One region of the Thermoclostridium stercorarium subsp. stercorarium DSM 8532 genome, then DNA from elsewhere that is predicted to be linked to it. Evidence: riboswitches for the same ligand, from Rfam matches in the RefSeq annotation. Region 1 holds a riboswitch; the other holds the start of a gene.

Region 1 (14,953 bases):
CTATGTGCATCTGACCTTTGATACTGCACTGGAAGCTGCCGAGCAGGCCGACCAGATGCTTAAGGAGGACGATGCGCCGCTGCTCTGCGGCATTCCCATGGCCCTGAAAGACAATATCTGCACCGACGGGATTCCTACCACTTGCTGCTCTAAAATCCTGGAGGGCTTTAAACCTTACTATGATGCTACCGTCTGGGAGAGGCTGAAAAAACAGGGTGCGGTTCTTCTGGGCAAGACCAACATGGACGAATTCGGCATGGGAAGCACTTCGGAAACCAGTTGCTATGGTGCGCCGCTTAATCCCAGGAATACAAATTATGTTACAGGCGGTTCTTCGGGCGGTTCGGCCGCGGCCATCTGTGCAAATCTGGCGGTATACAGCCTTGGCTCGGATACCGGCGGTTCAATACGCCAGCCGGCTTCCTTCTGCGGCGTGGTGGGGCTTAAGCCCACCTATGGCGCGGTATCCCGCTATGGGCTTATTGCTTACGGCAGCTCCCTGGACCAGATTGGCCCCCTGACAAACAGCGTGAAGGACGCTGCCATTGTTTTCGATGCCATTAAGGGCGTTGATAGACGCGATCAGACCAGTGTGGATTATGATTATGGTTCCTCCATGGCTGAATGCCTTGATCGGGATATAAAGGGTATACGCATTGGTGTGGCCGAGGAATTCTTTGACGGTATCAATCCGGAGATCAAATCAAAGGTTGAGGAAGCCATAAAGCTGTTTGAAAGGAATGGTGCCGTGATAGAAAACATCAGGATTCCGGCCATGAAGCTTGCGCTTCCGGTATATTACATTATCGCCTGTGCTGAAGCATCCTCAAACCTCGGGAGATATGACGGTATCCGATATGGCTATCGCACAGCCTCATATTCCAGTATTGATGACATGATCGTCAAAACCAGGAGCGAAGGTTTTGGTGACGAGGTTAAACGCCGTATTATGCTGGGAACTTATGTACTGTCCAGCGGTTATTACGACGCCTATTACAAGAAAGCCTGCCTGATTCGTGAAGAGATAAACCGGGAATTTGATGCCGTTTTTGAAAAATGTGACGTACTGGTTGCTCCTACGGCGCCCAGTACCGCATTTCCGCTGAATTGCAAAAGAAAAAGCCCCGTAGAAATGTACCTGGCGGATATATGCACCGTGCCTGTAAATATTGCAGGTGTTCCGGCCATTTCGGTTCCATGCGGTGAGGACGCCAATGGGCTTCCCATCGGTATGCAGATTATCGGCAGGCGGTTTGGTGAGGTAACGGTTCTTCAAGTGGCCCATTTTTATGAGCAAAATGCAGGACAGATCATTGGTGCTTATGAAGGAGGTGTCAGGATATGAATTATGAGATTGTCTGCGGGATTGAAACCCATATTGAACTGGCGACCAGAACCAAGATTTTCTGCGGCTGCACCACTGAATTCGGGGGCGAGCCCAACACCCATTGCTGCCCTGTTTGTACCGGTCAGCCCGGAGCCCTTCCCGTACTCAACCAAAAAGTGGTGGAATATGCCATAAAAGCCGGCCTGGCACTGAATTGTAAAATCAATACCAAGTCCCATATGGACCGAAAAAATTATGTATATCCTGATTTGCCAAAAGCCTACCAGATTTCACAATATGATGAACCGCTATGTGAAAAGGGTTATATTGAGCTGGACAGCGGCAAGCGTATCGGTATTGCCCGGATTCATATCGAGGAGGATGCCGGAAAGCTAATCCACGAGAAAGGGTATACCTTTATTGACTATAACCGCAGCGGTGTTCCGCTGATTGAGATTGTTTCCGAGCCGGATATTTCTTCCGCTGAAGAGGCAAAGGAATATGCCGAAAAGCTGCAGCTTATTATGCGCTATATCGGAATATCGGACTGCAAGATGCAGGAAGGATCAATGCGCTGCGATGTTAATCTTTCGCTGCGAAAGCCCGGTGATTCAAGTTTGGGCGTGAGGACTGAAATCAAGAATATCAACTCACTGAGTTTCATTCAAAAGGCCGTCATGGCCGAAGCCGAGAGGCAGGCTGATATTCTCGATGCGGGCGGAACAGTTGTACAGCAGACCATGCGCTACGATGAAGCAACCAATACCGTTACCCCTATGCGTGATAAGGAAAACTCCGAAGATTACCGTTACTTCCCTGATCCTGATATTTTGAGATTCAGCATTGATGAGGAGAAAATCGAAGAAATAAGGAAGTCTCTGCCCGAACTGCCTTTTGAAAAGCTCAAGCGTTATGTGAATGTTCTGGGGCTTCCTGAGGCTACAGCAAAACAGATTTCCAGGTACAGAAAGGTAGCTGAGTTTTTCGAAGGAGCACTGGCAGAAGGTGCAAGTGTGAAAAATGCGGCCAACCTGATTGTAGGCACTATTTTTGCCACAATGGGCACCGAGGAGGAAAAGGAATTATTCGACGTCCTCATTTCACCGGCACAGTATGCTGCGCTGGTTAAACTTGCCGATGAGAGGAAAATTAATATCGGTGTCGCCCAGGCGACCCTGCAGAAGATGCTGGAGACCGGCAAACCGGTGGAGGAGTTTATTAAACCTGAAGATCTTGTGGGTATCTCCGATGAGGAACTTGAAAAGTTGTGCAGGGAAGCCATGGATGCCAATCCAAAGGCGGCAGCCGATGTCAGAAGCGGTAAGGACAAAGCAATTAACGCGATGTTCGGCTACATTATGAAGAAAACCGGCGGGAAGGCGGATATTCGCAAGGCTGAAGTCATGTTGCGTAAACTGATCGGTCAATAAAATGCAGGATATGGCAGACGCAGCGTCAATGAAGGAGTGTGAGCATGATAAGCAGAGCCAACTTTAGGGATTATAGCGGAAAACAACGGGATAAATGCGTTTATTGGATAAAAAATAACAGAATCCACGGGACGGGAAATATGAAACAATGATGTTATTGAATTTGGTTATATCAGCTATAAATGAAATTTTTAGTTCTATATCTTGCAAAATGTTGATTAATCTGCTAAAATAAACTTAAATTATTCGATTAATCCGGAAGCAGGATTTAATGACAGATAGAAGTTTTACTGCATGACAGAAATATATCAGATATGCATAAGCAGGGGTGAGTAATTTAGCGTTGTTTTATGCGGTACAGTAAAATATGAAATTTGAATTGCAGCTTCCTGCAATTACTGTTAACTGGTATTAATGCAGCAAAAGTTGTTTTGGTAACATAATCAGAAGGCTGATGTTTACTTTATGGAATCCGTATAAGGATTACGGTAATCATGCATGAAACAATTAAAGAGTGTTTTATCGGAAACAAAGGCGTTTCACCGACGATGTGAAGCGCCTTTTTTGTATTTTTATCCGGTTATAGCCAGCGATTGGCCAGCAGTTATTAAAAATTTTACGGGATAGATCAAAAAATATTCTGAAAGGAGAATGGGTCATGGAAAGATGTATTGATGGGGTTTGTTCGGGTATATTCGGCTCAGCTGTGTTTAGTGACACGGTAATGCAGGAGCGCCTGCCAAAACCTATTTATAAGAAGCTGAAGAAAACAATCAAAGAAGGCCTTCCGCTTGATCCGGAAGTAGCTGAGGTCGTAGCCTGTGTTATGAAAGATTGGGCGGTTGAAATAGGGGCAACCCATTTTACCCACTGGTTCCAGCCACTGACAGGTGTTACAGCCGAAAAGCATGACTCCTTCCTGACACCGACAGGGGACGGCAAAGCCATTATGGAATTCTCGGGCAAGGAATTAATAAAGGGTGAGCCTGATGCTTCATCTTTCCCTTCCGGCGGTCTTCGTGCGACATTCGAGGCCAGGGGCTACACTGCATGGGATTGTACATCGCCTGCCTTTGTGAAGGATAAAACGCTTTATATTCCTACAGCCTTCTGCTCTTATAACGGGGAAGCACTTGACCTGAAAACTCCGCTACTGCGTTCTATGGAGGCGCTTTCCAAGCAGGCGATCCGTATCCTTAGACTCTTCGGCGATACCACCACCAAGCGGGTTGTAACGACTTTGGGACCCGAGCAGGAATACTTCCTTGTGGACAAGGAGCTTTTCATGAAACGCAAGGATTTGATTTACACCGGAAGAACCCTGTTTGGTGCCAAGCCACCAAAGGGACAGGAGCTTGAGGATCACTATTTCGGAATACTGAAAGAAAAAGTATCCAGATTCATGCATGATTTGGATGAAGAGCTCTGGAAGCTCGGGGTTTCTGCTAAAACAAAGCATAACGAGGTTGCTCCTGCACAGCATGAGCTGGCACCTATGTTTGCCACCACCAATATAGCAACCGATCATAATCAGCTGACCATGGAAATCATGAAAAAAGTGGCCGACAGGCACGGACTTGCGTGTCTTCTGCATGAGAAGCCGTTTGCAGGCGTCAATGGATCAGGCAAACACAACAATTGGTCCATTTCAACCGATGATGGAAGGAACCTCCTTGATCCCGGTACCACACCGCTGGACAACGCACAGTTCCTTATATTCCTCGTAGCTGTCATCAAGGCTGTCGATGAATATGCGGATCTGTTGCGCTTCTCGGTTGCCACAGCTGGAAATGACCACAGGCTTGGGGCAAACGAGGCACCTCCGGCAATCATGTCCATCTTCCTCGGTGATGAGCTGACCAGTGTAATAGAGCAGATAGAGACAGGTGTCGTCAAAAACAACGGAACCAGCAGAACCCTGGAAATCGGTGTTTCAACACTTCCCGTTCTTCCCAAGGATAACACCGACAGAAACAGAACTTCTCCCTTTGCGTTTACAGGCAATAAGTTCGAGTTCAGGTCGGTGGGTTCGTCACAGTCCATAGCTACGCCGAACTTCATAATAAATACCATTGTAGCCGAAGCCCTCAGCCAGATTGCCGATCGCCTTGAAAATGCCGGGGATTTCAGGGCCGAAGTGAATGCTGTGGTTAAGGAGATCATAAGTAAGCATAAGCGTATTATTTTCAATGGCAATAACTATTCCGAGGAGTGGGTTGCTGAAGCCGAGAGAAGGGGACTGCCCAATCTGAGGACCACTGTTGATGCCATTCCGGCACTTATAGCCGAAAAGAACATTAGGGTACTTGAAAAGCATGGCGTTTTGAACCGCGCCGAAATATATTCCCGCTATGAGATATGCCTTGAAAACTACATCAAGACAATCCGCATAGAAGCCCTGACCATGATTGAAATGGCAAGCAGGCAGATCCTCCCGGCGACACTTTCCTATGTCAGAAAGGTTGCGGACACCGTAGCATCCCTCAGGGCTGCAGATGCGGATTACTCCTGTGTCAAGGAAGAGCTGGATGAGCTCGTAACGCTTACATCCGGCCTGAAAGCCGCCATCGACAAGCTGGATCAGAAGATTAAAGAGGCTGATGCAAGTGAAGGGGATTCGCTGAGTCATGCCCGCGCATACAAGGATGTAATTATTCCGCAGATGAATGAACTGCGTGCTGTTGCAGACAGGCTTGAAACCATCGTGGATGCAAGCCTGTGGCCAATACCCACATACGGCGATCTCCTTTTTGGAGTCATCTGATAAGCACTTGTTTGAAGCCCAATTTTATGTGTTGGCGAAGAATCGGGTTAATTGAAAAAAAATATCGTATGTAAAACTGGCAGGTAACCGGACGTGGCTATCTGCCAGTTTTTGCACATGCTCAACATCCTTATGGAATGCTCCGTTTAAGGATTTTTCGGTATTGACGGAAAAACCTGTCCGGCGCATAAAGATCTGCGCAAGAACAGCTTTGAAATTAACAAAGTCTGTCTGGCTGTTCATACAGCCGGGATATTTGTTGATTCTGTATAAAAATTTGTTATTTCTATTGTAAATCTTATACAAGTGCATGCATAGTAATCATACTTGTCACCCGGTATAATGTAAACAGAACCCAAATTCATCCAATATTGGAGATTTCAGAGGATGATCCGGCAAAGGCGCCTTTCAAGCACAGCTTGAAGGCGCCTTTTCAGTTATACGGTTTTTCGCGGAATATCTCGCTTAGGCAAAAAGGCTGCTCCTTAAGTTCATCCCCGAAGCGAAGCAATGCATTCATTCTGAGCTCAAAAATTCAATGTTGATATTACGGTAAAAGGAGGATTAGTTTATGAGACAGGTGGCAATTTATGGCAAAGGTGGTATTGGTAAGTCTATTATTACCCAAAACCTTACCGCAGGCCTTGGTGAAATGGGCAAGAAGGTTATGGTGGTTGGATGTGATCCAAAGGCAGACTCTACCCGGCTGCTTCTTGGCGGATTGGCCCAGAAAACCGTTTTGGATACCCTTCGGGATGAGGGCGAGGATATTGAGCTGGAATCCATATGGCGGAAGCGGCCAAGGCGGGGGCATATTATGTGGACTGTACTCTGCAGGGCATTGGAGAACGGGCCGGAAACTGTGATTTCCATAAATTCGTGGGTGTAGCGGAGAGGAGCTTTGACCTGGGCATTGACAGGAAACCGCTGTATGAAAAGCTTGGGTTTGTATATAGGCAGTCAAAAAATCCAGAGCTGAACCTTTTATGATGAAAACAGTTGCATGATTTGTTACCGGCGGTACAGATAAAATGCTTTTATGCAATTTAGGGGATAAAGCAGTATTGTCACACCTGTTTATGAGGAACTGTTGTTTAGAGGTTATATCTGGAATGAATTTAGATTGACAATGAAATCAAAATTTATGCATTGAATATTATTCTGTTTGCCGTATGGCACGTCGGGTATATGGTTCCCAATATGATATCCGGCGACTGTTTTGCTGTAATTACAAAGGTTTTTGCTGGTGCTGTATATGGAGTCATCCTTGGCTTTATCAGATTAAAAACCGGAAACTGCTGGTCAACAATCTTGGTGCATGGTGTTATGAATTTTTTTGGTTTAGTTTGGTTTATTGTATAAATACAGGTGTTTCCCATTAGGCAAATGGGATACCGGGTTTCTTTATATTATGAATTGACCTCACACATACTGATGTATTATATTTAAGCAATTTTAGTCGGGTGTTTTTCCGTCATTTCTGCTATACTGAATACAGGAGGCTTAAAATAGAATTATCGGACAAAGTCAAAGCTGTAAGCAGAATAGATTATATCATTGCACATATGGATGAAAGCATCGTGCTGGATGATATAGCAAAGGCAGTTGGTTACAGTAAATATCATGCCGGAAAAATCCGATGATGCGCCGTATCCGGGATTGGGTGCAAGTTCGGAAACTGAGGTGCGTGCGGCTGTTCCGGTGAGAAAAATTATAAATTAAAGGAAGGTATTAATATGGAAGAACTCTTAAAAATAAAAACTGCGATTATTGATGAATTTAATTCGCTGGGAATTGAAGGGTTAAATTTGACTGATTTGAATTTATTGAAAGGTTCGTATATCAATTTGGAATATACGCTTTCTAATGGACAAAAGGTAAAACTGCTGGAAGATGATAAGATGTATTTGGGAAATCAGGTTGAAATCGAAGGAAAAGAACGGTGTTACGGTGTGGCTGCAGATGAGAATTATTTGCTTGTCTGCGAATATGGATGCAATGGCTCGGATCCGGAAATAGTCGTTTATAAAAGAAGGCAGGATAAAAGTGTTACAGAACGCTAAGCTTTGAGAAGGGGCTTTCCTGTATTACATGGGAAAGTTCCTTTTCATCGGCAGGAACGTTTAACCGGTTTTGACGTATTTCACATAATCCATATGCCATAATATGTCGTTAATATTCATTTATTAACATGGTGAAACATAAATTGACAGAGCTGCCTTATGAGTATAGTTTTGTCGAGTTGATTAGGAGGGGGATTTATGGCTAACATTATTCAAATAAATGATACCACCTGGCGGATCGAAGACAACGGAGTACGTTTTTTCCTGCTGGCCGGAACAGAAAAGGCACTGCTTATTGACAGCGGCATGAATACACCGGATGCAAAACAAATTGCGGAAAATATCACAAAATTGCCGGTAATGCTTCTGAATACACATGCTGATCCCGATCATATTTCAGGGAACGGCAGCTTTGACTGTTTTTATATGCATCCTGACGAAGAGGATAATTATCGGGCACACGGCGGGGTGGGCGGTATTCTGCCTGTAAAAGATAATGACGTCATAGATCTTGGAAACCGGCCGCTGAAAATTATTTTCATTCCCGGCCATACACCCGGCAGCATAGCTGTATTGGATATAAACAACAGGGTTCTTGTTTCGGGGGATACTGTTCAGGATGGAAACATTTTCATGTTTAAGGAACACAGAAATATGTCTCTGTATGTTGAGAGCCTGAGGAAGTTGTCCATGTATACTGATGAATTTGACACAATATATCCGTCTCATGGTTCATTCCCGGTTTATCCGGCATTGATTTCAAGCCTGATTGAGGGGGCGGAGCAGATTATCAGCGGAACGGCGAAAGGTAAGGTCGTCAATCTGTTCGGCACACCGGTAATGCTCTATAAATTTCCATATGCAGGCTTTCTGTGCGATATTCCTGAAGACAAGAAATAAAGTAGTCAAAAAGTTTCAGATTATTCTTGTAGAAGTCAGCAGATTTGTAATTATACCAATGAGTATATGAAAAGAGGATTATAGATGGATTCGCTGATTTTCCAAGATATTTTAAAAGATTGTGTGCTTTGCCCCAGAGAATGTCATGTGGACAGAACCAGTGGCAAAATAGGGTATTGCAGGACCACCGATGAATTGGTTGTTGCAAGGGCGGCGCTTCATATGTGGGAAGAACCGTGCATATCAGGAAAAGAAGGATCCGGTACGGTATTTTTTTCCGGTTGCGCGTTAGGATGTGTATATTGTCAGAATAGGGCCATATCAAAGGGACTGGCAGGGAAAACCATTACAGTAGAAAGGCTTGCGGAAATTTTCCTGGAACTTCAGGAAAAGGGAGCCAATAATATCAACCTGGTTACCCCAAGCCACTATGTTCCGCATATCATAGAGGCTTTGGATATTTCACGCCAAAAAGGGCTCATTATTCCTGTTGTATATAATTGTAGCGGGTATGAGAAAGTAGAAACCTTAAAGATGCTTGAAGGATATATTGATATTTATTTGCCCGATTTGAAATATATGTCGGACGAACCCGCGATAAAGTACTCCAATTGCAGGAATTATTTCGCGGTTGCTGCAGCGGCAATTGAGGAAATGGTCAGACAGGTGAAAGAAACGAGATTTGATGAGCGGGGAATAATGCAAAAAGGTGTGATAGTAAGGCACCTGACGTTGCCGGGATACCTTGAGGACTCCAAGAGAATAATAAAATACTTATATGAAACCTACGGAAACAGGATATTCATCAGCATTATGAATCAGTACACCCCGATAACAAAGAATAGGGTATACCCGGAGCTTAACAGAAAGATAACCGAGGAGGAATATGAGGAACTTGTGAATTTTGCAATAGAAATAGGGGTGGAAAACGGATTTATACAGGAAGGGGAGACAGCTCTGGAAAGCTTTATCCCCGAGTTTAACGGCGAAGGAGTGTAGCCGCAGGATTGAAAGGATAAAATAATACCTCGGCATTTCCAAGGAAGCGGATTGATTTCAGGAATTACCGGATAGTTGCTTATTGTTATAAGCAATTCCGTATATAACTGTTTTTTAAAGGCAATATCCCAAATACTTTGAAAAAAGAGGCAAATGCAACCGGACTTGTGGAACGCAGTTAAGAAGAAAATATATTGAAAATCTGATTTTATTCGTAGAAAATGTTATGGGAGGAAAATGCAGCTATCGTCTTTAGTAGGCGAAAATACCATTGCCGAACTTACGATAATTTAAATACAGGGGAAGAAGTGATTTATGAAAAAAAACCGATTTAAGGGAAGATTGATTATTGTGTTATCCTGTGTAGCCGTAATTGCCGTCGCTGCGGCAGCAGCGCTTTTAAACCAGGAAAATGGAACATATGTGAAATATAAAGAATTTAACAAACTCCTTTCAGATGGAAAGATAAAAAGTGTTGCAATTTACACAGACAGAGTCGAATTTCAGAAAGAAGGAGATAGCAGAAAGTATTATACGGACAACCCGGAAACCGACGGTTTTAAAGAGAGACTTCTGTTGTCCGGAATTGATGTTAAGGATAATACCAAAGGTGAAGGCGGATTTGCCGTAGTTTTTGACATTTTTTTTGATGCGGCCTTTATAGCCATAATTGTTACCGTGATTTATAAGATTTTCGGAGAATACTTTACCTCCTTCAGGGTGGTAAAGCATACCGGGGTAACATTTGATGATATTGCCGGCATGGATGATTTGAAAAGGGAAATGATGTATGCGGTTGATATACTTAAACATTCGGACGAGTACAGGAAAAAAGGTATTCGGCCGACCAGGGGTATTGTGCTGGAAGGCCCGCCAGGGAACGGAAAAACGTTGTTTGCTAAGGCTTTGGCGGAAGAAGCCGGCGTTAATTTTATAGCCACCAAGGGTGCTGACTTTCAAAGCATGTTTATGTCAGTCGGGCCAAGGAAGGTAAAGCAATTGTTCCGCAAAGCGCGCAGGAATAAGCCCTGTATAGTGTTTATTGATGAATTTGACGGTATCGGTGAACGGAGGAATTTTGCGGGTTCGGGTGTGGATAAGGAAAATAATCGCATTATTACGGCCATGCTGAATGAGATGGACGGTTTTGAAAATGAAGACGGGGTTTTGGTGATAGCGGCAACAAACTCTTATGCTTCTCTGGATCCGGCACTTATACGTCCGGGCAGGTTTGACTTGAAATATACCGTTCCCAATCCGGATCAGGAGACAAGAATTAAACTGATCAGGATGTATACAAGGAAAAATCGCCTTTCAGCCGATATACAGACAGAAGAACTTGCAAAAAAATTTAACGGGTTAAGCTGTTCGGCTATCGAAACGGTTTTAAATGAGGCGGCTGTAGTGATGATGTCCGAAAGGAAAAGTGAAATTGATATGAACTGCATTATAAAAGCATGCAGAAAAACGGGCATATTAAAAAACATGTCTGCAATCGACCTTAAATGACAGATTATAAATTAAAGTGCAATGACTCTCCCGTTTATGAAATAACTAAATCATAACGGCATAAAAACGATTGAACAGATGTATAACCCGGAGGCTTTTTTTATGAAGAAGTACACCAATATACTGTTTGATTTGGACGGCACATTGACCGATCCTAAAGTCGGGATTACAAAATCGGTGGCATACGCACTGAAAAGTTTCGGCATAGAGGTTAAGGATCTCGACAGTTTGTGTAAATTTATCGGCCCGCCGCTTAGAGTATCGTTCAGGGACTATTACGGATTCAGCGAAGAAGAGTGCAACAGGGCTGTTGAAAAATACAGGGAATACTTCAGTGAAACGGGTATGTTTGAAAACAGGGTCTATCCCGGCATAGAAGAACTTTTGAAAAGTTTGAAAAAAAACGGCAGGAAGCTGTTTGTCGCAACTTCCAAGCCCACTGTTTTTGCCGTGAAAATTCTGGAACATTTTGATTTGCTAAGATATTTTGATGATGTTTCAGGAAGCGAACTGGACGGTTCGAGGGACAGAAAAGGCGATGTTATAAGGTTTGCATTGCAGAAAAACGGCCTGACCGGTTTGACAAATGTAGTAATGGTTGGTGACAGGGAACACGACGTTGTCGGTGCAAAGGAAAATAACATTGATGTGATTGGTGTCCTGTACGGCTACGGCGACAGAGCCGAGCTTGAAAAAGCAGGCGCGGACTACATTGTTGAAAACGTTGAAAATCTTCATTCCTTGTTATGCCGTAGTGGCGGTTCTTGACATAATTTATGACGGGCTTATGATTATTAACTGCAGTTTGGTAACAATGAACCGGCTACAGAGGTGCATATATGAAAACGGTAGGGATCGTAGCCTGCTCCAACGGGCAAAAGATGGAATTAAAAAAACAAAACGAGGAATTGGTTAACTATTTGGAATCGATTGGGAATAAAGTTATTCTAAGCAATTGTATATATGAAAAGGACGGAGTTTTTTCAGGCTCCGGAAAAGAACGTGCCGCTGAACTGATGAGAATGTTCAATAACCCTGATATTGAAGAAATTTACGATATTTCAGGTGGGGATGTGGCGAATCAGATACTGGATGATCTGGACTACGCAGCAATTAAGAACAGCAAAGCCATTTTTTGGGGGTATAGCGATCTTACGACCATAATTAATGCGATATATTCCCAGACAGGCAAATGCAGTGTTCTATATCAGGTGAGACATCTGGTTTGCGGCGGTTGTGCAGAGAAACAGCGGTACAGGTTTGAAAACAGGAAAGAACTATTTAATCCGGCTTTTGTCCTGGTTCAGGGAAAATCCATGGAAGGAGTTGTTGTTGGCGGAAACATCAGATGCTTTTTGAAATTGTCCGGAACAAAGTATTTCCCCGATCTCAAAGGCAAACTTTTATTGTTGGAGTCATACGGAGGAGAAGTGCCTCAGATGACAACTTATCTGGCACAGTTAAAGCAAATAGGGGCTTTTGAGCAGGTAAAAGGCATTTTACTCGGAACCTTCACTAAAATGGAAGAAAACAAATGTCAACCTGACATTGTTACACTTGTGAAAGAGTTCGCAGGCGAAAGGATTCCTGTTGCCAAAACCAGGGAAATTGGTCATGGAAGTGATTCAAAGGCGATCATAATCGGGGAAAGATTAGTAGTGTCAAATTAAGTTAATACGCCCGAGACTGCCAAGATGTATTTACCAAATTCCCTAAGTGAAGTTTTTATTTGGTTCGTGAAATGAACATACGTGATTAAACGAACAATTCATTTCCCGCAAAATGCTTGGCGTAGAATGGAGCAGGTTTTTAAACTGCTCCATAAAAGTATGAACATATGTCATTTCTTAATTTGTTGCAGAATGTCAAACACGGATTCAGGCGAATTAACTATGTTTCTGAAAAAAACTTGCCATATATTTGAGCAAAATGTGATTTTTTTGAAAATCATGATATTGTTGTTGCGGCAGCGTCCGTTATATGGTATTCTATATAACAAATTAAATATAGCCCGAAGAAGCAGCTTGAATCTGAGGCCAATCCTTGGAGACTGGCTGTGGAGGGAGCTCTGGAGAATCCCATTCATTGGGTGCCGACGGTGCAAAGCAGGCGGGCTGTAATCCCTTCTGCTGAATCTCTCAGGCAGACGGACAGAGCCGGGTATAAGCTGTCGTAATCGACAGGACTTGAGCGCATATCTTACGCGAAACACCGAAGAATGCCCAGCTGAATATGCCGGAACCGCCGTCAGGCGGTTCTTTTTTGTTGGTGAAACTCCAGGGAAGAGAATTTTATGGGGGTATTATGCATGTTATCAATTGTGCAGACAATCAACAACTACCTTTCTGACTACGTTTTGGTGATCCTGCTTGTAACAGTAGGCGTCTGGTATACCGTTAAGACTCGGTTTGTGCAGGTGCGTTGTTTTCGTGAAAGCATGCGCCGGACTTTTGGTTCACTGAATCTCAATGGTGAAAAGCAAAAGGCAGGCATGTCTTCGTTCCAAGCGCTGGCAACAGCCGTTGCTGCCCAGGTTGGTACCGGCAATATCATTGGTGCCAGCGGCGCGATTCTGACCGGTGGCCCCGGTGCGATATTCTGGATGTGGGTTATTGCCTTTTTCGGCATGGCAACGATTTATGCCGAAGCTGTTCTTGCGCAGGAGACCCGCGTGAAGGCGCCTGACGGCAGCATTCACGGCGGTCCGGTCTACTATATCACAAAAGCTTTCAAGGGTGATTTCGGGAAATTCCTGTCGAAGTTTTTTGCAATTGCAATCACGCTTGCGCTGGGATTTTTCGGATGCATGGTTCAGTCCAATTCCATCAGCTCCACATGCGAGAATGCCTTCGGTATTCCGGCATGGATTATGGGAATTGGGCTGGTTGTTATTTGTGGGATCATTTTTCTGGGAGGAGTACAGCGACTGGCCTCTGTTGTAGAAAAGGTTGTCCCGTTCATGGCGGTGCTTTTTATCCTGGGCAGTGGTATAGTATTACTGTTGCGGATTCAATATCTACCTGCGACCTTTGGCATGATTTTTAAATACGCTTTCAGGCCCAATGCCATTATCGGCGGCAGTCTGGGATATGCCCTGAAGACAGCCGTCAGCCAGGGCGCAAAACGGGGGTTGTTTTCTAATGAAGCCGGTATGGGTTCAACTCCGCATGCCCATGCTCTTGCAAATGTAAAGATTCCGCATGATCAGGGTGTGGTTGCAATGGCCGGTGTATTTATCGACACTTTTGTAGTACTTACTATGAACGCTTTGGTGATTATTTCCACCATGTATACAAAAGACGGAATCCTTGCAGACGGTGTAATCCCTGACACCATTGGAAAGTCAAACCTTGCCCAGGTTGCATTTGGCACTGTCTTCGGCGAAGCCGTCGGTTCTGTCTTTGTGGCGGTATGCCTGTTCTTTTTTGCATTTTCTACCATACTCAGCTGGAACCTGTTCGGAAAGATAAACATGATTTACCTGTTCGGAGAAAAAAGCCGCAATGTTTATACAATAACTGCGCTTGGGTTCATCTTCGTTGGCACGCTGACCACCAGCGACATGGTGTGGGAACTCTCCGACATGTTCAACCAGTTAATGGTCATTCCCAACGTGCTGGCGCTGTTTGCGCTGACAAATGCCGTAGTGGACAGGCTGAAATCAGGCAAATAAATGGTTGGACATTATGATAAAAATATGGAGTAAAAATACGAACCGGGATCGGCTAAAAGCTAATCCCGGTTTTATTTTATGTATGGAATGTGTTATCAGAATATTTTTAGACTACATAAATATTTTAAAAGATATACCAAACGACATCCCTGTGAAGAAATAATTCAAAAGGAACAGGAAGCTCTCAGAAATGATTTGCTGAAAACAGGTATACCCAATTTAAAGAAATTTTCTTCTCTGTTAGATTACAAGGTTTAAATACAAAGTCTAAACAAATATACAATGATA
Region 2 (15,527 bases), 850 kb from region 1:
TAAACAATACCGAAATTTTCTACGACTATTATATGAATAACATGGTTTACAGGGACGCAAAGCCAAATGACTGCCATAAAGCGCTTGCCGAAATGGAGAAGTATTGCAACGTCCTCGCGGTTATAACCCAGAATATCGACGGATTGCATCAGGACGCTGGCTCTTCGGATGTAATTGAACTGCATGGCTCAACACGCAGGAATTACTGCATGAAATGCGGCAAGGCGTTTTCTCTGGACGAACTGTTCGCAATGAGCCGGCCCGTGCCCAAATGTGACGAATGCGGCGGTATCATAAAGCCCGACGTGGTACTGTACGAGGAACCTTTAAATGAAAAGGACCTGACAAGGGCAATGAAGTTAACGGTGAAGGCAGATGCAATGCTTGTAATAGGTACAAGTCTTGTTGTTTATCCCGCGGCGGGTTTGCTGAACTATTACCGTGGCGATAAATTGATTATCATAAACATGGATCCGACTCCTTTCGATTACAGGGCAAGGCTTGTGATTCACGACAGTGCCGGGAAGGTTATGAGACAGATTGTTGACGGGCTGAAACCGTAAACGGTAACCGGAAAATTCAGTTAAAGGCTGCTTTGGGAGTAAAGTATGAATAGGGGGCGTTTTGCCTGAAAATATGGAAAAGCAGGGGCAATAACGCAGAAACGGTGCAGGAAGCATATTTGGAAAAAAGAATTATGCGGTTGGAATTGGGAGGATTGTATGTTTGAAATAAAGGAAATCAATGCCGGAAATAAAAATGAATTATACAGGCAAATAAATAATTATCTCACCGCTTTAATAAGCGATGACCGCGACTGGCTGGCAGGGTTGGCAAACGCCAGTGCTCTGCTGTATCAGACTCTTCCCGATATTAACTGGGCGGGTTTTTATTTATGGAAGGGGAATGAACTGGTTTTGGGCCCTTTTCAGGGAAAACCGGCATGCATAAGGATTGGCCCGGGAAGAGGTGTGTGCGGCACCGCGGCGGAAACAAGGAAAGTACAGATTGTCGATGACGTGGAGAAGTTTCCCGGACATATTGCCTGCGATATTGCATCCAGGTCTGAAATCGTTGTACCGATAATTAAAAATCAAAGGCTTATAGGCGTTCTGGATATAGACAGCCCGGTAAAAGCCCGTTTTGATGACGAGGACGCCGTGGGGCTGTCGGAATTCGTCAGTATTTTGAACCGGTATTTGAACTGGCCCGAAAATTTTATATAAAATCAGGATTGTTTTTTGATGCTCTGATATGCAGCAGTTTTACAATGCCCCAGACTGCAAGTGCGTAAATGGCCATTGCGACTATCGTGGCAGGATCAAATACCGATCTTGCCGCGAGTCCGGGAGCCGACACAGGATTGAAGATGCCGGTAAAAGGTGCTATGAAAATCCCGGTTATCGCATATAAAAACGAGGTAAATCCACTTCTTGGGTTGGCTCCGAGAAGCATAAAGACAAACCTGAGTCCGAGAATGGTTTCCAGAACTCCAAGAATGTAATAGATAATTCTTTTTGTCCTTATATACCACAATGGTTTATGCCCCCGTTCGGTAACAACATCCTGTGAATTCTGTCTTGTTAAGTGAATTACATTATCTTTTCTTTCATTGACCGATTCTTTTGCCCGTTCCATATTACCTTACTCCCGTTATTATAATTTAAGCTGTAGTTTAGTATTGACAGCAGGAAATTTTTTTATACGTTTGACATTGCAAGGGAGCTGTTTTCGTGTAAGAGGCCGGTTGTACGTACCGTAAAGCGGTAATTTAATTAATGAGGGGTTAAAAAGATGCAAGTCACATAAAAAGAAATTGCATATTTTTGATTGTTAAGCATATAACGGAAAAAAGGAAATATAATGAATACTAATATATAGACATAATTCTGCATAAATACCCCGAAACAATTATTTATGCGTCAAAAATTATATTTTTACGTAAAATGAAATTTATTAAACAATGAATTTCATAAAACTATTGACATCGAATGTTTAAGTGTTTACAATAATCAATAATATAAACCGGTTAAGAAATATATTGAATATATATGGGATGACATGGGGGAGGATTGGGGATGAATAACATTTCGATGACAAACGAAGAACTGGATCAATATTATGAACGTTCAGCTCAGATAATTGGCAGGGAAAGTTATTACAGTCCTGATTTATATACAAAATACAATGTTAAGCGCGGGCTCAGAAACGAGGACGGAACTGGTGTAGTGGTGGGGCTCACCGAAATTGGTGATGTTCAGGCTTATACCGTTGAAGACGGAAAAATAATACCTCAGGAAGGGCGTCTTATATACCGTGGTATTGACGTATATGATCTTGTGGAAGCCTGTATGAAGGAGGACAGGCTTGGTTTTGAAGAATGCGCCTATCTCCTTCTGTTTGGTGAGTTGCCAAATCAGCAGGAACTGGATGAGTTTAAGAGGGTGCTGGCCTGTCACAGGTGCCTGCCTGACGGTTTTGTCCGCGACATTATAATGAAAGCGCCAAGTGCAAATATCATGAACAAGATGGCAAGCACAATCCTTGTTGCCTATTCCTATGATCCTAATCCGGAGGATACAAGTGTAAAGAATCTTTTTAGGCAGAGCATGGAGATAATTGCGAGAATGCCGCTAATAGCCGCATATGCGTACCAGGCCAAGTCACATTACCATAACGGTAACAGTCTTTTCATACATATGCCCGATCCCGGACTGTCAACGGCCGAGAACATTCTGCGTCTGATAAGGCCAGACTGTTCATATACAAAGCTTGAAGCTTCAACCCTGGATATCGCATTAATACTGCATGCAGAGCACGGAGGAGGAAACAACTCCACATTTACCAGCCATGTTGTTGCCTCCACCGGTACCGACATTTATTCCTGCATAGCGGCTGCGTTAGGATCGCTTAAAGGGCCGAAACACGGCGGTGCCAATCTGAAAGTAATTGAAATGATGAATGAGATAAAACGGGAAGTTAAAAACTGGGACAATGACTCCGAGATTTGCGACTATCTTGCCAAAATTCTGAAAAAAGGCGCTTATGATCAAAGCGGGTTAATTTACGGTATCGGTCATGCTGTTTATACCCTGTCGGATCCGAGGTGCGTGCTTTTGAAGAAAAAGGCCAAAGAGCTGGCGGAGGCAACCGGAAGGGTGGATGAATATAAACTTTATGAAAAGGTTGAACATCTTGCTCCGATAGTATTCAACGAGGTAAAGAAAACAAACAAGAGAATGTGTGCCAATGTGGATTTTTATTCTGGTTTTGTATACGACATGCTCAATATACCTACCGATCTGTTCACTCCCATTTTCGCGGTGGCAAGGGTGGTAGGGCTGTGCGCTCATATAATCGAGGAAAGGATAAACGGCGGTAAAATTATCCGTCCGGCATACAAGTATGTGAGGGAAATGTCTGAGTATGTTCCGTTACATATGAGAAAATAAATAATTTGTTACCGGAGGGAAATATATAAAATCTGAAAAACGCTGAATTAGAAAAGCAGGTAAAATCCTGCTTTTTCTATTTATTCAAATGGCAATGCCCAAAAAGGTTATGTTGCTTTGAAATTAATTTATGGTAAAATAAGTTTGTTATACGTAAAAGGCGTTATTCCTGATAACAACAGGTATTTTCGGTATTATACTTGTCTTGGTAAAAACTTAGAAAAATTTTTCGGGGTGGACGGATTGTACTTAAAAAGCATTGAATTACAGGGATTTAAGTCCTTTGCCGATAAAATAGTTTTGCATTTCAATAGGGGTATAACTGCGGTAGTGGGGCCAAACGGCAGCGGAAAGAGCAATATTTCCGATGCAGTGCGCTGGGTTCTTGGAGAACAGAGTGTCAAATCCCTTCGCGGAAGCAAAATGGAAGACGTTATTTTTGCAGGCACCCAGCACCGCAAGCCTGTTGGCTTTGCGCAGGTTTCCCTGCTGATTGACAATTCGGACAAAACGCTGCCGATTGAGTTCTCTGAGGTGACAATAACGCGGCGTGTGTACCGTTCGGGAGAAAGTGAGTATTTCATTAATAAAACTCCATGCCGGCTTAAGGATATAAATGAACTTTTCATGAACACCGGAGTGGGCAAGGACGGTTATTCCATTATCGGTCAGGGCAGGATTGACGAGATCTTGAGCACAAGGCCCGAAGACAGGCGTGCAATTTTCGAAGAGGCAGCCGGTATAATGAAATACAAAATGAGAAAGAATGAAGCCGAAAGGAAGCTGGAAAGCACAAGACAGAACCTGCTCAGAATAGACGACATAATCCACGAGCTTGAGTCGCAGCTCGGACCTTTGCAGGAACAGGCCGAAAAGGCAAGGAAATACCTGAGCCTGAGCAATGAACTTAAATCACTGGAGGTGGCGCTTTATCTGGACAATATAGAAAAGAGCAGGGAGAAGATTGAAGAAATAGATGAGCAGTTTAAAAAAGTTGAACAGGAAATCAGGGAAGAAAAAAGCATTCTGGAAGAGAAAATAGAAGAAAACCGTGGTAAAACCGAAAAACTGGACAAGCTTAAAAAAACTCTTGAGACACTGCGGGCTGAACTTATTGAGGCCGATAAGTGCATAAGTGAGCTTGAAAGCCGGATAAAGCTGGACGAGGAAAAAATAAACCACATGGAATCGAATAATGCAGCGTCCGACCAGGATATAGATGAACTGAGAAATAGGCTGAAAACACTGGAAACCGACATTGAGAAAAGAAACGCAAGGCTTATGGCTCTTGACAAAGACAGGGAAAAATACACAGGTTTGCTTTACGAAGCAGAAGAGAAGCTTGCCGCGATTCTTTCACAGCTTGACGAAAGTGAAAAGCGTATTGAATTTATGAAACAGGAAGTTATGGACAAGCTTGATATTTTGTCGGAGTGCAGAACAAAATATAACAGCCTTAAAAATGAAAAGGAATCTTTCCATACAAGACAGAAGAAACTGGAGGCCGAAATAAACAGGACGGCTCTGGAGCTGGACAGCGAAAGAATAAAACTTGAGCAGGTCCAGAACGATTTATTGAAGTATAAACACTGCCTTGAGAACAAAAAGGAAGAAATAAACGGCAAGGAAAAACAGCTGCATGAGCTGAAAAATGCCCTGGACGCTCTCCGTAAAGAGCAGAACGGATGTATTTCGGAGCTGCAGGCCGTAAAATCCCGCAGCAGAATTCTGAAGGATATGGAAAACAGCCTTGAAGGTTACAGTCACAGTGTAAAGGCCGTCCTTAAGGCATGCCGTGAAAAAGAAGGATTTGGGGAAGGAATTTACGGGGCTTTGGCGCAGCTTATCACCGTTCGTGATAATTTTGAAACGGCGATTGAAGTATCGCTTGGCCCGGCACTGCAGAATATAGTAACAAGGGATGAATATACCGCTAAAAATGCAATTGAGTATCTTAAACAAAATAACCTCGGCCGTGCCACCTTTTTGCCTGTTACAGCGATAAAGCCAAGGCCGATGGATCCTGATACCGTGAAGAAGCTTCAGAACGAAAAAGGCTATCTCGGCCTTGCGTCGGAAATGGTGGAATGTGCTCCTAATTTCAGGGATATTATAACCAATCTTTTGGGAAGAACGGTTGTGGTAGACAATATTGACAACGGAATAGAATTATCGCGAAAATATCAGTACGGTTTCAGGGTGGTTACAACCGAGGGCGAAGTGTTAAACCCGGGCGGTTCGATGACCGGCGGAAGCCAGCCTTCGAAGACTTCAAGCCTTCTTTCACGGAATCGGATTATAAAGGAACTGGACGAAAGAATTCAGGTTTTAAGCGCAAAGCTTCAGGAAATTGAAGAAGCATGCCGTAATAAAGTCAGTGACATTAACAGGGTTGAAAACGAGCTCCGGCTTCTTCAAAAGGAACGTCAGGATTTGGAACTTACTGTTTTGCGGGAAGAACAGAGAATTCTTTCAGTCAAAAATTCGATTGAAGAGTTAAAATCCAAACAGGACATGCTGTCGGCGGAGAAAAAGGAGCTTTTGAAAAACATTGAAACCATAGACGGGGAAATATTACTGGAAAGGAAAAGGATTGACGAAATTGAGCAGGATATAGAAAACCTTAAAGCCACGATTGAGGAAAGGCAGGAAAAAAGGAAAAAAGAACAGGCCGAAAGGGATGCTGTCCATGCAGACATAAATAATTACAAGGTTTCGGTTAATTCCATCCTGGAGAGCATGGATCAGATCCGGGAATCAATCAGGAACCTTAACGAGGAAAAGAAGCAGATTGAGGCAAATATTGAAAAGAGGATTCAGGATCAGGCTAAAAACAGGGAACGAATTGAGAATCTAAAATCCGAAATTGCAGGTTTGAGGGAGGAAATCAGGGCAAGGAATGAAATTAAGACAGGGAAACTGATGAAAGTTGAAAGCATTTCGGAGGAGGTTGCCGCACTGGAAGAAGAGGTTTCGGGCATGGTCGAAGTGGTTTCAGTGCATAACAGTAATATACAAATACTGCAGGAACAGTACAATAAGCTGGAAATAAGGAAAACAAGACTTGAAGCCGAGCTTGAGGCTTTACAGAACCGGCTGTGGGATGAATACGAATTAACCTATGGGACTGCACAGGAATATAAAATGGAGATTACGAACATAAGGCAGCTTCAATCAAGAATTAACGAACTGAAGGCCGAAATTCGTGAGATGGGTCCTGTTAATGTTTCTGCAATAGAAGATTATGGCAAAACAAAGGAAAGATATAATTTTATGGTAAAACAGAAGGAAGATTTGGTAAAATCAGAGGAAAAACTGAACCGCATAATCAGAGAGATGCTGTCGGTGATGAAGAAGCAGTTTATGGAGGAGTTTGAACGCATAAACAAAAATTTTAACGATGTATTTCGAGAACTGTTCGACGGCGGCAGAGCGGAAGTGGTGCTCGAGGATCCGGATAATGTGCTGGAATGCGGTATAGAAATAATAGCCCAGCCTCCGGGCAAAAAACTGCAGAACATGATGCTTCTGTCGGGTGGAGAAAGGGCGATGACAGCAATAGCCCTGCTGTTCGCGATCCTGAAGCTTCGTCCCGCGCCGTTCTGCATTCTTGACGAAATAGAAGCATCCCTTGACGATGCGAATGTTTATAAATTTGCTGATTATATTAAAAAGCTGGCCGGTACAACCCAGTTTATAGTGATCACCCACCGAAAGGGTACTATGGAAGCGTCGGATGCACTGTATGGAATTACTATGCAGGAACATGGCGTATCATCGGTTGTTTCATTAAAGCTCAGTGATGTTGACAAAGCGGTGTGAATAATAATTTATTTCAAATAAACGTGAATTTAGGATATTATATTAAAATAAATGAAAAAGGAGCTATGAAGGATGTCTTTTTTTGAGAAACTGAAAAACGGTCTGAAAAAAACAAGGGAAAGCATTACACAAAGAATTGATCAGTTGCTTGTTTCAATGGGCAAAATAGATGAGGAGCTATTTGAAGAGCTGGAGGAAATACTTATTACCTCCGACGTGGGCGTTGAAACAACGCTTAAAATAATTGATGATTTGAAACTAAGGGTAAAAAGCGAGAAAGTAACCGATCCCAGGCAGGTAAAAAATCTGTTAAAGGAAGAAATAACCAGTATTTTAAGTTCGGGTGACACCGGGCTGCACCTTAACACAAAGCCTTCGGTAATTGTGGTGGTTGGTGTCAATGGCGTGGGCAAAACCACATCAATAGGCAAGATGTGCCATATGCTGAAAATGCAGGGGAAAAAGGTTCTCGTAGCAGCAGGTGATACTTTCAGGGCGGCGGCGATAGATCAGCTTGAAATATGGGCTAAAAGGGCAGGGGTGGATATAATAAAGCATGCCGAGGGTTCTGATCCGTCAGCGGTTATTTTTGACGCAATTCAGGCGGCAAAGGCACGGGGATATGATGTGGTGATCTGTGACACCGCGGGGCGTCTGCATACCAAAAAGAACCTGATGGAAGAGCTCAAGAAGGTTTTCAGGATTATCAGCCGGGAACTCCCCGATGCGGATATTGAAACACTTCTGGTCCTTGATGCTACGACAGGTCAGAACGCCGTCTCGCAGGCGAGAACCTTTGCCGAAGCCACCGGTGTTACGGGACTGATTCTTACAAAGCTTGACGGTACGGCAAAAGGAGGAATTATAGTATCAATTAAGTCTGAGCTTGACATTCCGGTAAAATTCATAGGTGTCGGGGAAAAAATAGATGATCTGCAGCCTTTTGACGCCGCAAGTTTTGCCGAAGCTTTGTTTTCATAGCCGTTTATATTTTAATTTCACAACCGATTGACAACTGAAGGAAAGTTTTATAAAATGGATAAAATTTAATCGGATAGTTGACCGCGGGTTTCGTTACAACCGGTTTTATCTGAGAGTAAAATAACTATAGGAGGGGTAGAATGGCCATTATATATCCGGAAGTCTCCAGAACGTTTAGTGAGTTTTTGCTTTTGCCGAACCTGACCACCAGAGACTGCACACCGGACAAGATTGATTTGACCACACCGCTGGTGAAGTTTTCAAAGGATGAAAATCCCCCGATGAAGTTAAATATACCGATTGTCAGTGCAATAATGCAGTCGGTTTCAAATGATACGCTTGCGATTGCTCTGGCCAGATGCGGAGGTCTTTCATTTATATACTGTTCACAGCCCATTGAAAGCCAGGCGGAGATGGTCAGAAAAGTTAAAAAACATAAGTCGGGTTTTGTTGTAAGCGATTCCAATGTATCGCCAAACCAAACCTTAAGGGACGTGCTGGCAATTAAGGAAAAGACAGGACATTCCACAATAGCCGTTACCGATGACGGTACGGCCAACGGAAAGCTGTTAGGAATTATTACCAGCAGGGATTACCGTTTGTCCCGGGATCCTCTGGACAAAAAGGTAGCCGATTTCATGACGCCTTTTAAGGATCTTGTTGTTGGCAGGCTTGGAATAACGTTGAGTGAAGCCAACGACATTATCTGGGAGAATAAATTAAACTGCCTGCCGATAGTCGATGATGAGCAAAGGCTTCACTATCTTGTTTTCAGGAAAGACTATGATGATCACAAAGCCAATCCCGAACAGCTGATGGATTCAAAGAAGAGGCTCATGGTTGGAGCGGGCATTAACACGTGGGATTACAAGGAAAGGGTTCCTGAACTGGTAAAGGCTGAAGTGGACGTGCTTTGCGTTGATTCCTCCGACGGATTTACCGAGTTCCAAAGGGACACAATAAGGTATGTAAAGGAAAATTTCCCCGAAATAAAAATCGGCGGAGGAAATGTGGTTGACAAAGAAGGCTTTATGTTCCTTGTGGAATCGGGAGCCGATTTCGTCAAGGTGGGAATTGGAGGAGGCTCAATATGCATCACCAGGGAACAGAAAGGAATAGGCCGTGGGCAGGCGAGTGCGGTAATTGAAGTGGCAAAGGCCCGTGACGAATATTTTGAAAAAACAGGAATTTATATTCCCATCTGTTCCGACGGCGGTATTGTACACGACTATCATATCGTGCTGGCTTTGGCCATGGGTGCGGACTTCGTTATGATGGGCCGTTATTTTGCGAGGTTCGACGAAAGCCCGACGAAAAAGGTGAAACGCGGTAACAATTATGTTAAGGAATACTGGGGCGAAGGTTCGAACAGGGCAAGAAACTGGCAAAGGTACGATTTGGGAGGAAACAGCAATCTGAAGTTTGAAGAAGGCGTGGACAGTTATGTGCCCTATGCCGGTAAACTAAAGGACAACCTGGAAGTGACCCTTACGAAAATACGTGCCACGATGTCGAGCTGCGGCGCCAGAAATATCAAGGAACTTTATCAGAAGGCGCGCCTTGTGGTGGTTTCTTCCACAAGCATTATTGAAGGCGGCGCCCATGACGTGATACTCAAGGAAAGTGACTATTAACAGGTAAAAAATCTTGTCCTTTTATCAGGGATACTAAATGGTACCGTGCGGTATGTTTTCGGCATGAAAGCAGACAAAACGGTACCTTTTTGTTTTTTAAGTTAAAAGGCAACGGTAAAATTTTCATGTTTAATGAAGGAATATTTTATGGCCGTTTGACCAAAACTTATCTAAGATAAGTTTTGGGGAGGTTATTTTTTTGGATTCGGGAATATTGTTTGCAAAGCAGGCCGCCAGCGAAGAAAAAAACGAAAGTAAGGAAACCGGCGGAAATGAACAGCAGTCTTCGAATGAAAAAATGCAAAATATAAAGGAAATGGGAACCGTCGAGGTTAAGGAAAAAGGAAGGAATATACACTGCCTTACCATTATAGGCCAGATAGAAGGCCATGTGGTTTTACCCCCTCAGAACAAAACCACAAAATATGAGCATGTTTTGCCTCAACTGGTGGCGATTGAGGATGATGAAAAGATTGACGGTCTCTTGCTTATCCTGAATACCGTAGGCGGAGACGTGGAGGCAGGGCTTGCCATCGCTGAAATGATTGCATCGATGTCAAAACCGACGGTTTCACTGGTTCTGGGCGGGGGACACAGTATTGGAGTGCCGATGGCGGTGTCGACCAATTATTCTTTCATTGCGCCGTCCGCGACGATGACAATACATCCCCTTCGGCTTAGCGGTATGATAATAGGAGTTCCCCAGACCTTTGAATATTTTGAAAGAATGCAGGAACGGGTTGTGGAGTTTGTTGCGAAGAATTCAAAAATTTCAAAGGATGCATTCAGAAAATTAATGCTAAAAACGGGAGAACTGGCAAATGACGTCGGAACCATTTTGTTCGGGCACGAAGCAGTTGAGCACGGTATCATAGACGAAGTGGGAGGTCTTTCATCGGCGCTGAAAAAGCTTGACGAGCTAATAGAGAAGAAAAAGAAAGGGGATAACCGCAAATGATATACTCAATAGTACCTTTTGAACAGTTGTATTATTCCGAAAACAAACAGGAACGGATGGAAGTGGTAATAAACGGTGAGAAGGTTATCCTCCTGAGAAACGATAATAATACGTATACCGTTGAAAGGTTGATTTCAACAAACCCGAAAGTGTATCTGAACCCTGAATTCACGCCGGGAAACAGAATTATCGCCATAACGTCCGAAAAGGAAGGGCCGGAGGTAAAATGGGAGATAATAACCGACGGACTGAGACTGACGTAGATGCAGGACCCGGTATTCTGGGATTTTTTGTATGCCGGGCACAATTACATAGTTTGCCGGTGCATCGCTCAATCTGAAAAGACCTTTTTCACGGCAGGGCGAGAAAAACTTTAAATAGATTGATAAAATATTAACAGAAACTATTGACTTTTGGAATTTTAATAGTAATATATAAATAACAATAATTAGTAAAGCAAACTGAATACAGCCGGATGATGACTGAAGGAGAGCTGCCGCAGGGCACACCGAAGGAGTAAATCTCTCAGGTTAAAAGACTTCAGTCGGACGGACCTCTGGAGAGACCAGGTATGGCGCCGAAGGGGCAAGCCCGTTATGGGTGTATCTCTCAGGCAAAAGGACAGAGGATTCAGGGGGTTTGGCATATGGCTGAATTCCTGAATGAATATACTGCACTTTTTCAGAGGTCAAACAATTTGGTTTGACTTATTTTTTTAGGAGGGGTATTCCATGGCGAGAATAATAGTAACCGACAAAATGGCACCGGACGGGATTGAATATTTGAAAAGCAAAGGATTTGAGGTGGATACACCATTTGGAATTTCTCAGGAGGAGTTGCTTCAGGTAATAGAAAATTATGACGCCCTTATAGTACGAAGCGCTACAAAAGTAACAAAGGATGTTATTGAACGCGGAAAGAATCTGAAAGTCGTGGGCAGAGCCGGAAACGGCGTTGACAACATTGACGTGGAGGAATGCACAAAGAGGGGTATAGCCGTAGTTAACACGCCCGAAGGAAATATTATGGCAGCGGCCGAGCTGACGGTGGCAATGATATTTGCCATTTTCAGAAATATCCCTCAGGCGCATCATGCCGCGAAAAACAGGGATTTCAGGCGAAACAAGTTTGTCGGCGAGGAACTTGAGGGAAAGACCGCGGGAATAATCGGTGTGGGCAAAATCGGTACAATCGTTGCAAGGAAACTTCTTGGAATTGGCATGAAGGTTGTGGGGTATGACCCATACGTTGCCGACGAAAAATTTGAACAGCTGGGTATTACAAGATGTGAAAACCTTGAAGAACTTTTAAAGGTTTCCGACGTGATAACGTTACATATACCGAAAAGTCCGCAGAATGTGGGATTAATCGGTGAAAAAGAACTTAAAATGTGCAAAAAGGGAGTACGTATAGTGAATGTCGCCAGAGGCGGCATGATCGACGAAAAAGCCCTTTACAACGCCATAGTCGAAGGTCATGTCGCAGCGGCTGCACTGGATGTTCTGGAAAAGGAGCCAAATTATACAAAGAGCCCGGAAGAGCAGGACTTCTGGAATCCGCTGCTTGACCTTGAAAATGTTGTTTACACCCCGCATCTCGGGGCGTCTACAAAAGAGGCGAACTATAATGTAAGTATCGGTGTCGCAAAACTGGTTGAAGGGGTTTTGAACGGTGAACTGGTACCCGCGGTTAATATGCCTCCGGTATCAGGGGATATAAATCAGCTGAGACCGTATATCGACCTGGCGGAGAAACTTGGAAGCATTTACTACCAGGCCGAGAAGGACAGGGTTACGAAAATTGAAGTAATATACAGCGGCGACATAGCCAACATTGCAACCAAAGCCATAACTCTCGCGGCGGTTAAGGGCTTCCTCAACAGTGCCGGCGATCCCGATGTGACATATATCAACGCCGAATTAAAACTCAGGGAACTGGGGGTTAAACTGGTTGAAAGCAAGAGCTCGCATCTTGATAAGTATACAAACCTGATAACGGTGAAATTTACCACTCCGAACAGGGATCTTTCGGTGTCGGGTACGGTGTTTGCGAAGGATGTTATAAGAATTGTTGATTTCTTTGGATACAAGCTTGACTTTGAGCCCACCCCCCATGTACTGGCTCTTCAGAATATAGACGTTCCCGGGATTATCGGAAAGGTCGGCACGCTGCTTGGGGAAAACAACATAAACATAGCAGCAATGCAATGGAGCCGGAACAGAAAGGGAGAAAAGGCAGTGTCCTTTGTGAGTGTCGATACCGAAGTGTCCGATGAAATACTGCAAAAACTTTTACAAATTGAAGGAGTGTTAAAGGCCTCAAGACTTAATTTTTAACGGTTTATACGGGTTAAAAAGGTCGGTTATTCAACCGGCCTTTTATTATGCTGGAAAATGGTATATTATTTTGATATGCTTAAAATACTCTGGTATAGAAACAATGTTTTTGGAGGTTTATATGCAGATTAAGGTAGGATGTATATCTCTCGGCTGTCCGAAAAATCTCGTGGACAGTGAAATAATGCTTGGAATGCTGAACAAGGACGAATATTTGATTACCACCGACCTCAGCACCGCAGATGCGATTATAGTAAACACATGCGCCTTTATCAATGATGCAAAGGAGGAAGCCATTGACGCAATTCTGAATGCTTCCCTGTACAAAAAGACAGGAAATCTGAAAGCCCTTATAGTTACAGGCTGCATGGCACAGAGATATAAAGATGAAATCATCAAAGAAATTCCCGAAGTTGATGCCGTTGTCGGAACGGGTAATATTCAGGAAATACGGCAGGTTATCAGTGAACATGTGAAGGGCGAAGGCCGAAGAAAGCTTTTTGTCAATGATCCGAAGGATGTGGACTATCTTGACAATATCAGGATGCTTTCCCAGTCAGGCCGGTCGCAATACCTGAAAATAGCGGAAGGATGCAGCAATCACTGTACATACTGCATTATTCCGTATTTACGCGGTCCGTTCAGGAGCAGGACGGTTGAAAGCATTGTATCTGAAGCTGAAAGGCTTGTTGAAGCCGGCGCAAGGGAACTTATTCTTATAGCCCAGGATGTGACCAGATACGGAGAAGACAGGTATGGGGAATGCAGGCTTGTGGAACTTATCGGAAGATTATCGGAAATTGCGGATTTAAAGTGGATAAGACTGTTATACTGTTATCCCGAAAGAGTGACCGAAGAATTGGTAAATGAATTCAAAAGTAACCCGAAACTTTTGAAGTATCTGGACATTCCAATTCAGCACGCGTCGGATAAAATCCTCAGAGCTATGGGCAGGAGAACCGGAAAAAAGGAACTTGCCGAGCTTATTGTTAAACTGCGTACCGAGATACCTGACATTGTGCTCAGAACCACGCTTATAACCGGTTTTCCCGGTGAGACCGAGGAGGATTTCAATATACTTAAGGACTTTATTAAGAAATATTCCTTTGACAGGCTGGGGGTGTTTGCATATTCCCGTGAGGAGGGCACTCCTGCGGCGAAAATGAAGAACCATGTAAAAGAATCGGTAAAGCGGAAACGGAGGGAAGAGATAATTCTCCTGCAGCAGGAGTTGGTTAAACCCCTTATTGAAAAACGAGTGGGACGGGTTTATGAGGTACTGGCGGAAGGCGTGGCGGATGACGGTATTTTTTATTTCGGCCGTTCTTACGGTGAGGCCCCCGAGATTGATCCGGTGATATACTTTACCTCGGAAAAGCCGGTAGATATCGGCTCATTTGTGAATGTAAGGATACTGGCCACCAACGGCATGGATCTTGTCGGAGAAGTGGTTTATGATTAGTTTCGCGAGGGGGATGTTTTTATAATGAATTTGCCAAATAAGATTACGCTGTTCAGAGTTTTTTTGATACCGTTTTTTTTAATTCTGCTTCTGCCGGTGTATAACGGCAGAACCCTTTTGCCGATACGGCCTGAAACAGGAAGGCTCATAGCCGCTGTCGTATTTGTTTTGGCGTCTTTTACCGATTATCTTGACGGTGTTATAGCGCGCAAACAGAATTCAATTACCACCTTTGGCAAATTTCTGGATCCTATTGCGGACAAGCTGCTGGTAACATCAGCATTGATGGCCCTTATACAACTCGGGGATATTTCCGCGTGGCCGGCGGTTATTATAATTGCCCGGGAGTTTACCGTTACCGGTATCCGGATTATTGCCGCGGGAGACGGTGTTGTAATTGCCGCAAGCAACAAGGGAAAAGCGAAAACTTTTATTCAGATGCTTGCTGTGTTTTTTATTCTCCTGCGTGATTTCCCGTTTTCCCTTTTTACGCGTATACCCGTGGGTCAAATCCTTTTGTGGGTTGCGGTTATTCTGACCATTTACTCGGGATATGATTATCTTAAGAGCAATTGGGACAGAATTAAAAATTAGTCATTTAAATCTACATTTTTTATAATTAAACTATTGCATTCCTGAATGAAATATTATATACTCATAACAGCAGAACATATTAGTTGGTCATAAATTTAATGGCTCGGGGAAGCAGGGTGTTGCATTTGAACAAAAGCTCGAAGGCTAAAAAGGAAAGACAGAAAAAGCTTTTAGAGATAATAAAAGAGGATCCGTTCATGACAGATGAGGATATAGCCGAATATCTCGATGTAAGTGTGCCCACGGTCCGTCTGGACAGGCTGGAGCTGGGCATACCCGAGCTTCGGC

The links. A riboswitch is a leader RNA that binds a small molecule or an ion and turns the genes downstream of it on or off. The one in region 1 is predicted to bind glycine.
Region 2: another riboswitch for glycine. It lies ahead of serA (phosphoglycerate dehydrogenase); the one in region 1 lies ahead of CST_RS08915 (alanine/glycine:cation symporter family protein).

The regions. Positions count from the first base shown of each region.
Region 1 is NC_020134.1:2,090,763-2,105,715, reverse strand. Features, by position in the region: gene gatA (Asp-tRNA(Asn)/Glu-tRNA(Gln) amidotransferase subunit GatA) at 1-1,345, shown strand, start outside; gene gatB (Asp-tRNA(Asn)/Glu-tRNA(Gln) amidotransferase subunit GatB) at 1,342-2,757, shown strand; gene CST_RS08965 (glutamine synthetase III family protein) at 3,416-5,521, shown strand; partial or broken gene CST_RS08960 (AAA family ATPase) at 6,093-6,314, shown strand; partial or broken gene CST_RS13745 (hypothetical protein) at 6,317-6,511, shown strand; gene CST_RS13930 (CPBP family glutamic-type intramembrane protease) at 6,585-6,674, shown strand; gene CST_RS13925 (CPBP family glutamic-type intramembrane protease) at 6,671-6,883, shown strand; gene CST_RS08950 (hypothetical protein) at 6,985-7,164, shown strand; gene CST_RS08945 (hypothetical protein) at 7,258-7,584, shown strand; gene CST_RS08940 (MBL fold metallo-hydrolase) at 7,783-8,484, shown strand; gene CST_RS08935 (radical SAM protein) at 8,569-9,483, shown strand; gene CST_RS08930 (ATP-binding protein) at 9,799-10,992, shown strand; gene CST_RS08925 (HAD family hydrolase) at 11,095-11,760, shown strand; gene CST_RS08920 (S66 family peptidase) at 11,832-12,662, shown strand; glycine riboswitch at 13,051-13,156, shown strand; gene CST_RS08915 (alanine/glycine:cation symporter family protein) at 13,301-14,665, shown strand.
Region 2 is NC_020134.1:1,244,643-1,260,169, forward strand. Features, by position in the region: gene CST_RS05350 (NAD-dependent protein deacylase) at 1-563, shown strand, start outside; gene CST_RS05355 (GAF domain-containing protein) at 723-1,226, shown strand; gene CST_RS05360 (YggT family protein) at 1,219-1,638, opposite strand; gene CST_RS05365 (citrate/2-methylcitrate synthase) at 2,079-3,452, shown strand; gene smc (chromosome segregation protein SMC) at 3,696-7,274, shown strand; gene ftsY (signal recognition particle-docking protein FtsY) at 7,347-8,255, shown strand; gene CST_RS05380 (IMP dehydrogenase) at 8,396-9,889, shown strand; gene CST_RS05385 (ClpP family protease) at 10,089-10,847, shown strand; gene CST_RS05390 (YlzJ-like family protein) at 10,844-11,110, shown strand; glycine riboswitch at 11,323-11,398, shown strand; glycine riboswitch at 11,401-11,475, shown strand; gene serA (phosphoglycerate dehydrogenase) at 11,579-13,183, shown strand; gene rimO (30S ribosomal protein S12 methylthiotransferase RimO) at 13,305-14,645, shown strand; gene pgsA (CDP-diacylglycerol--glycerol-3-phosphate 3-phosphatidyltransferase) at 14,670-15,239, shown strand; gene fapR (transcription factor FapR) at 15,356-15,527, shown strand, end outside.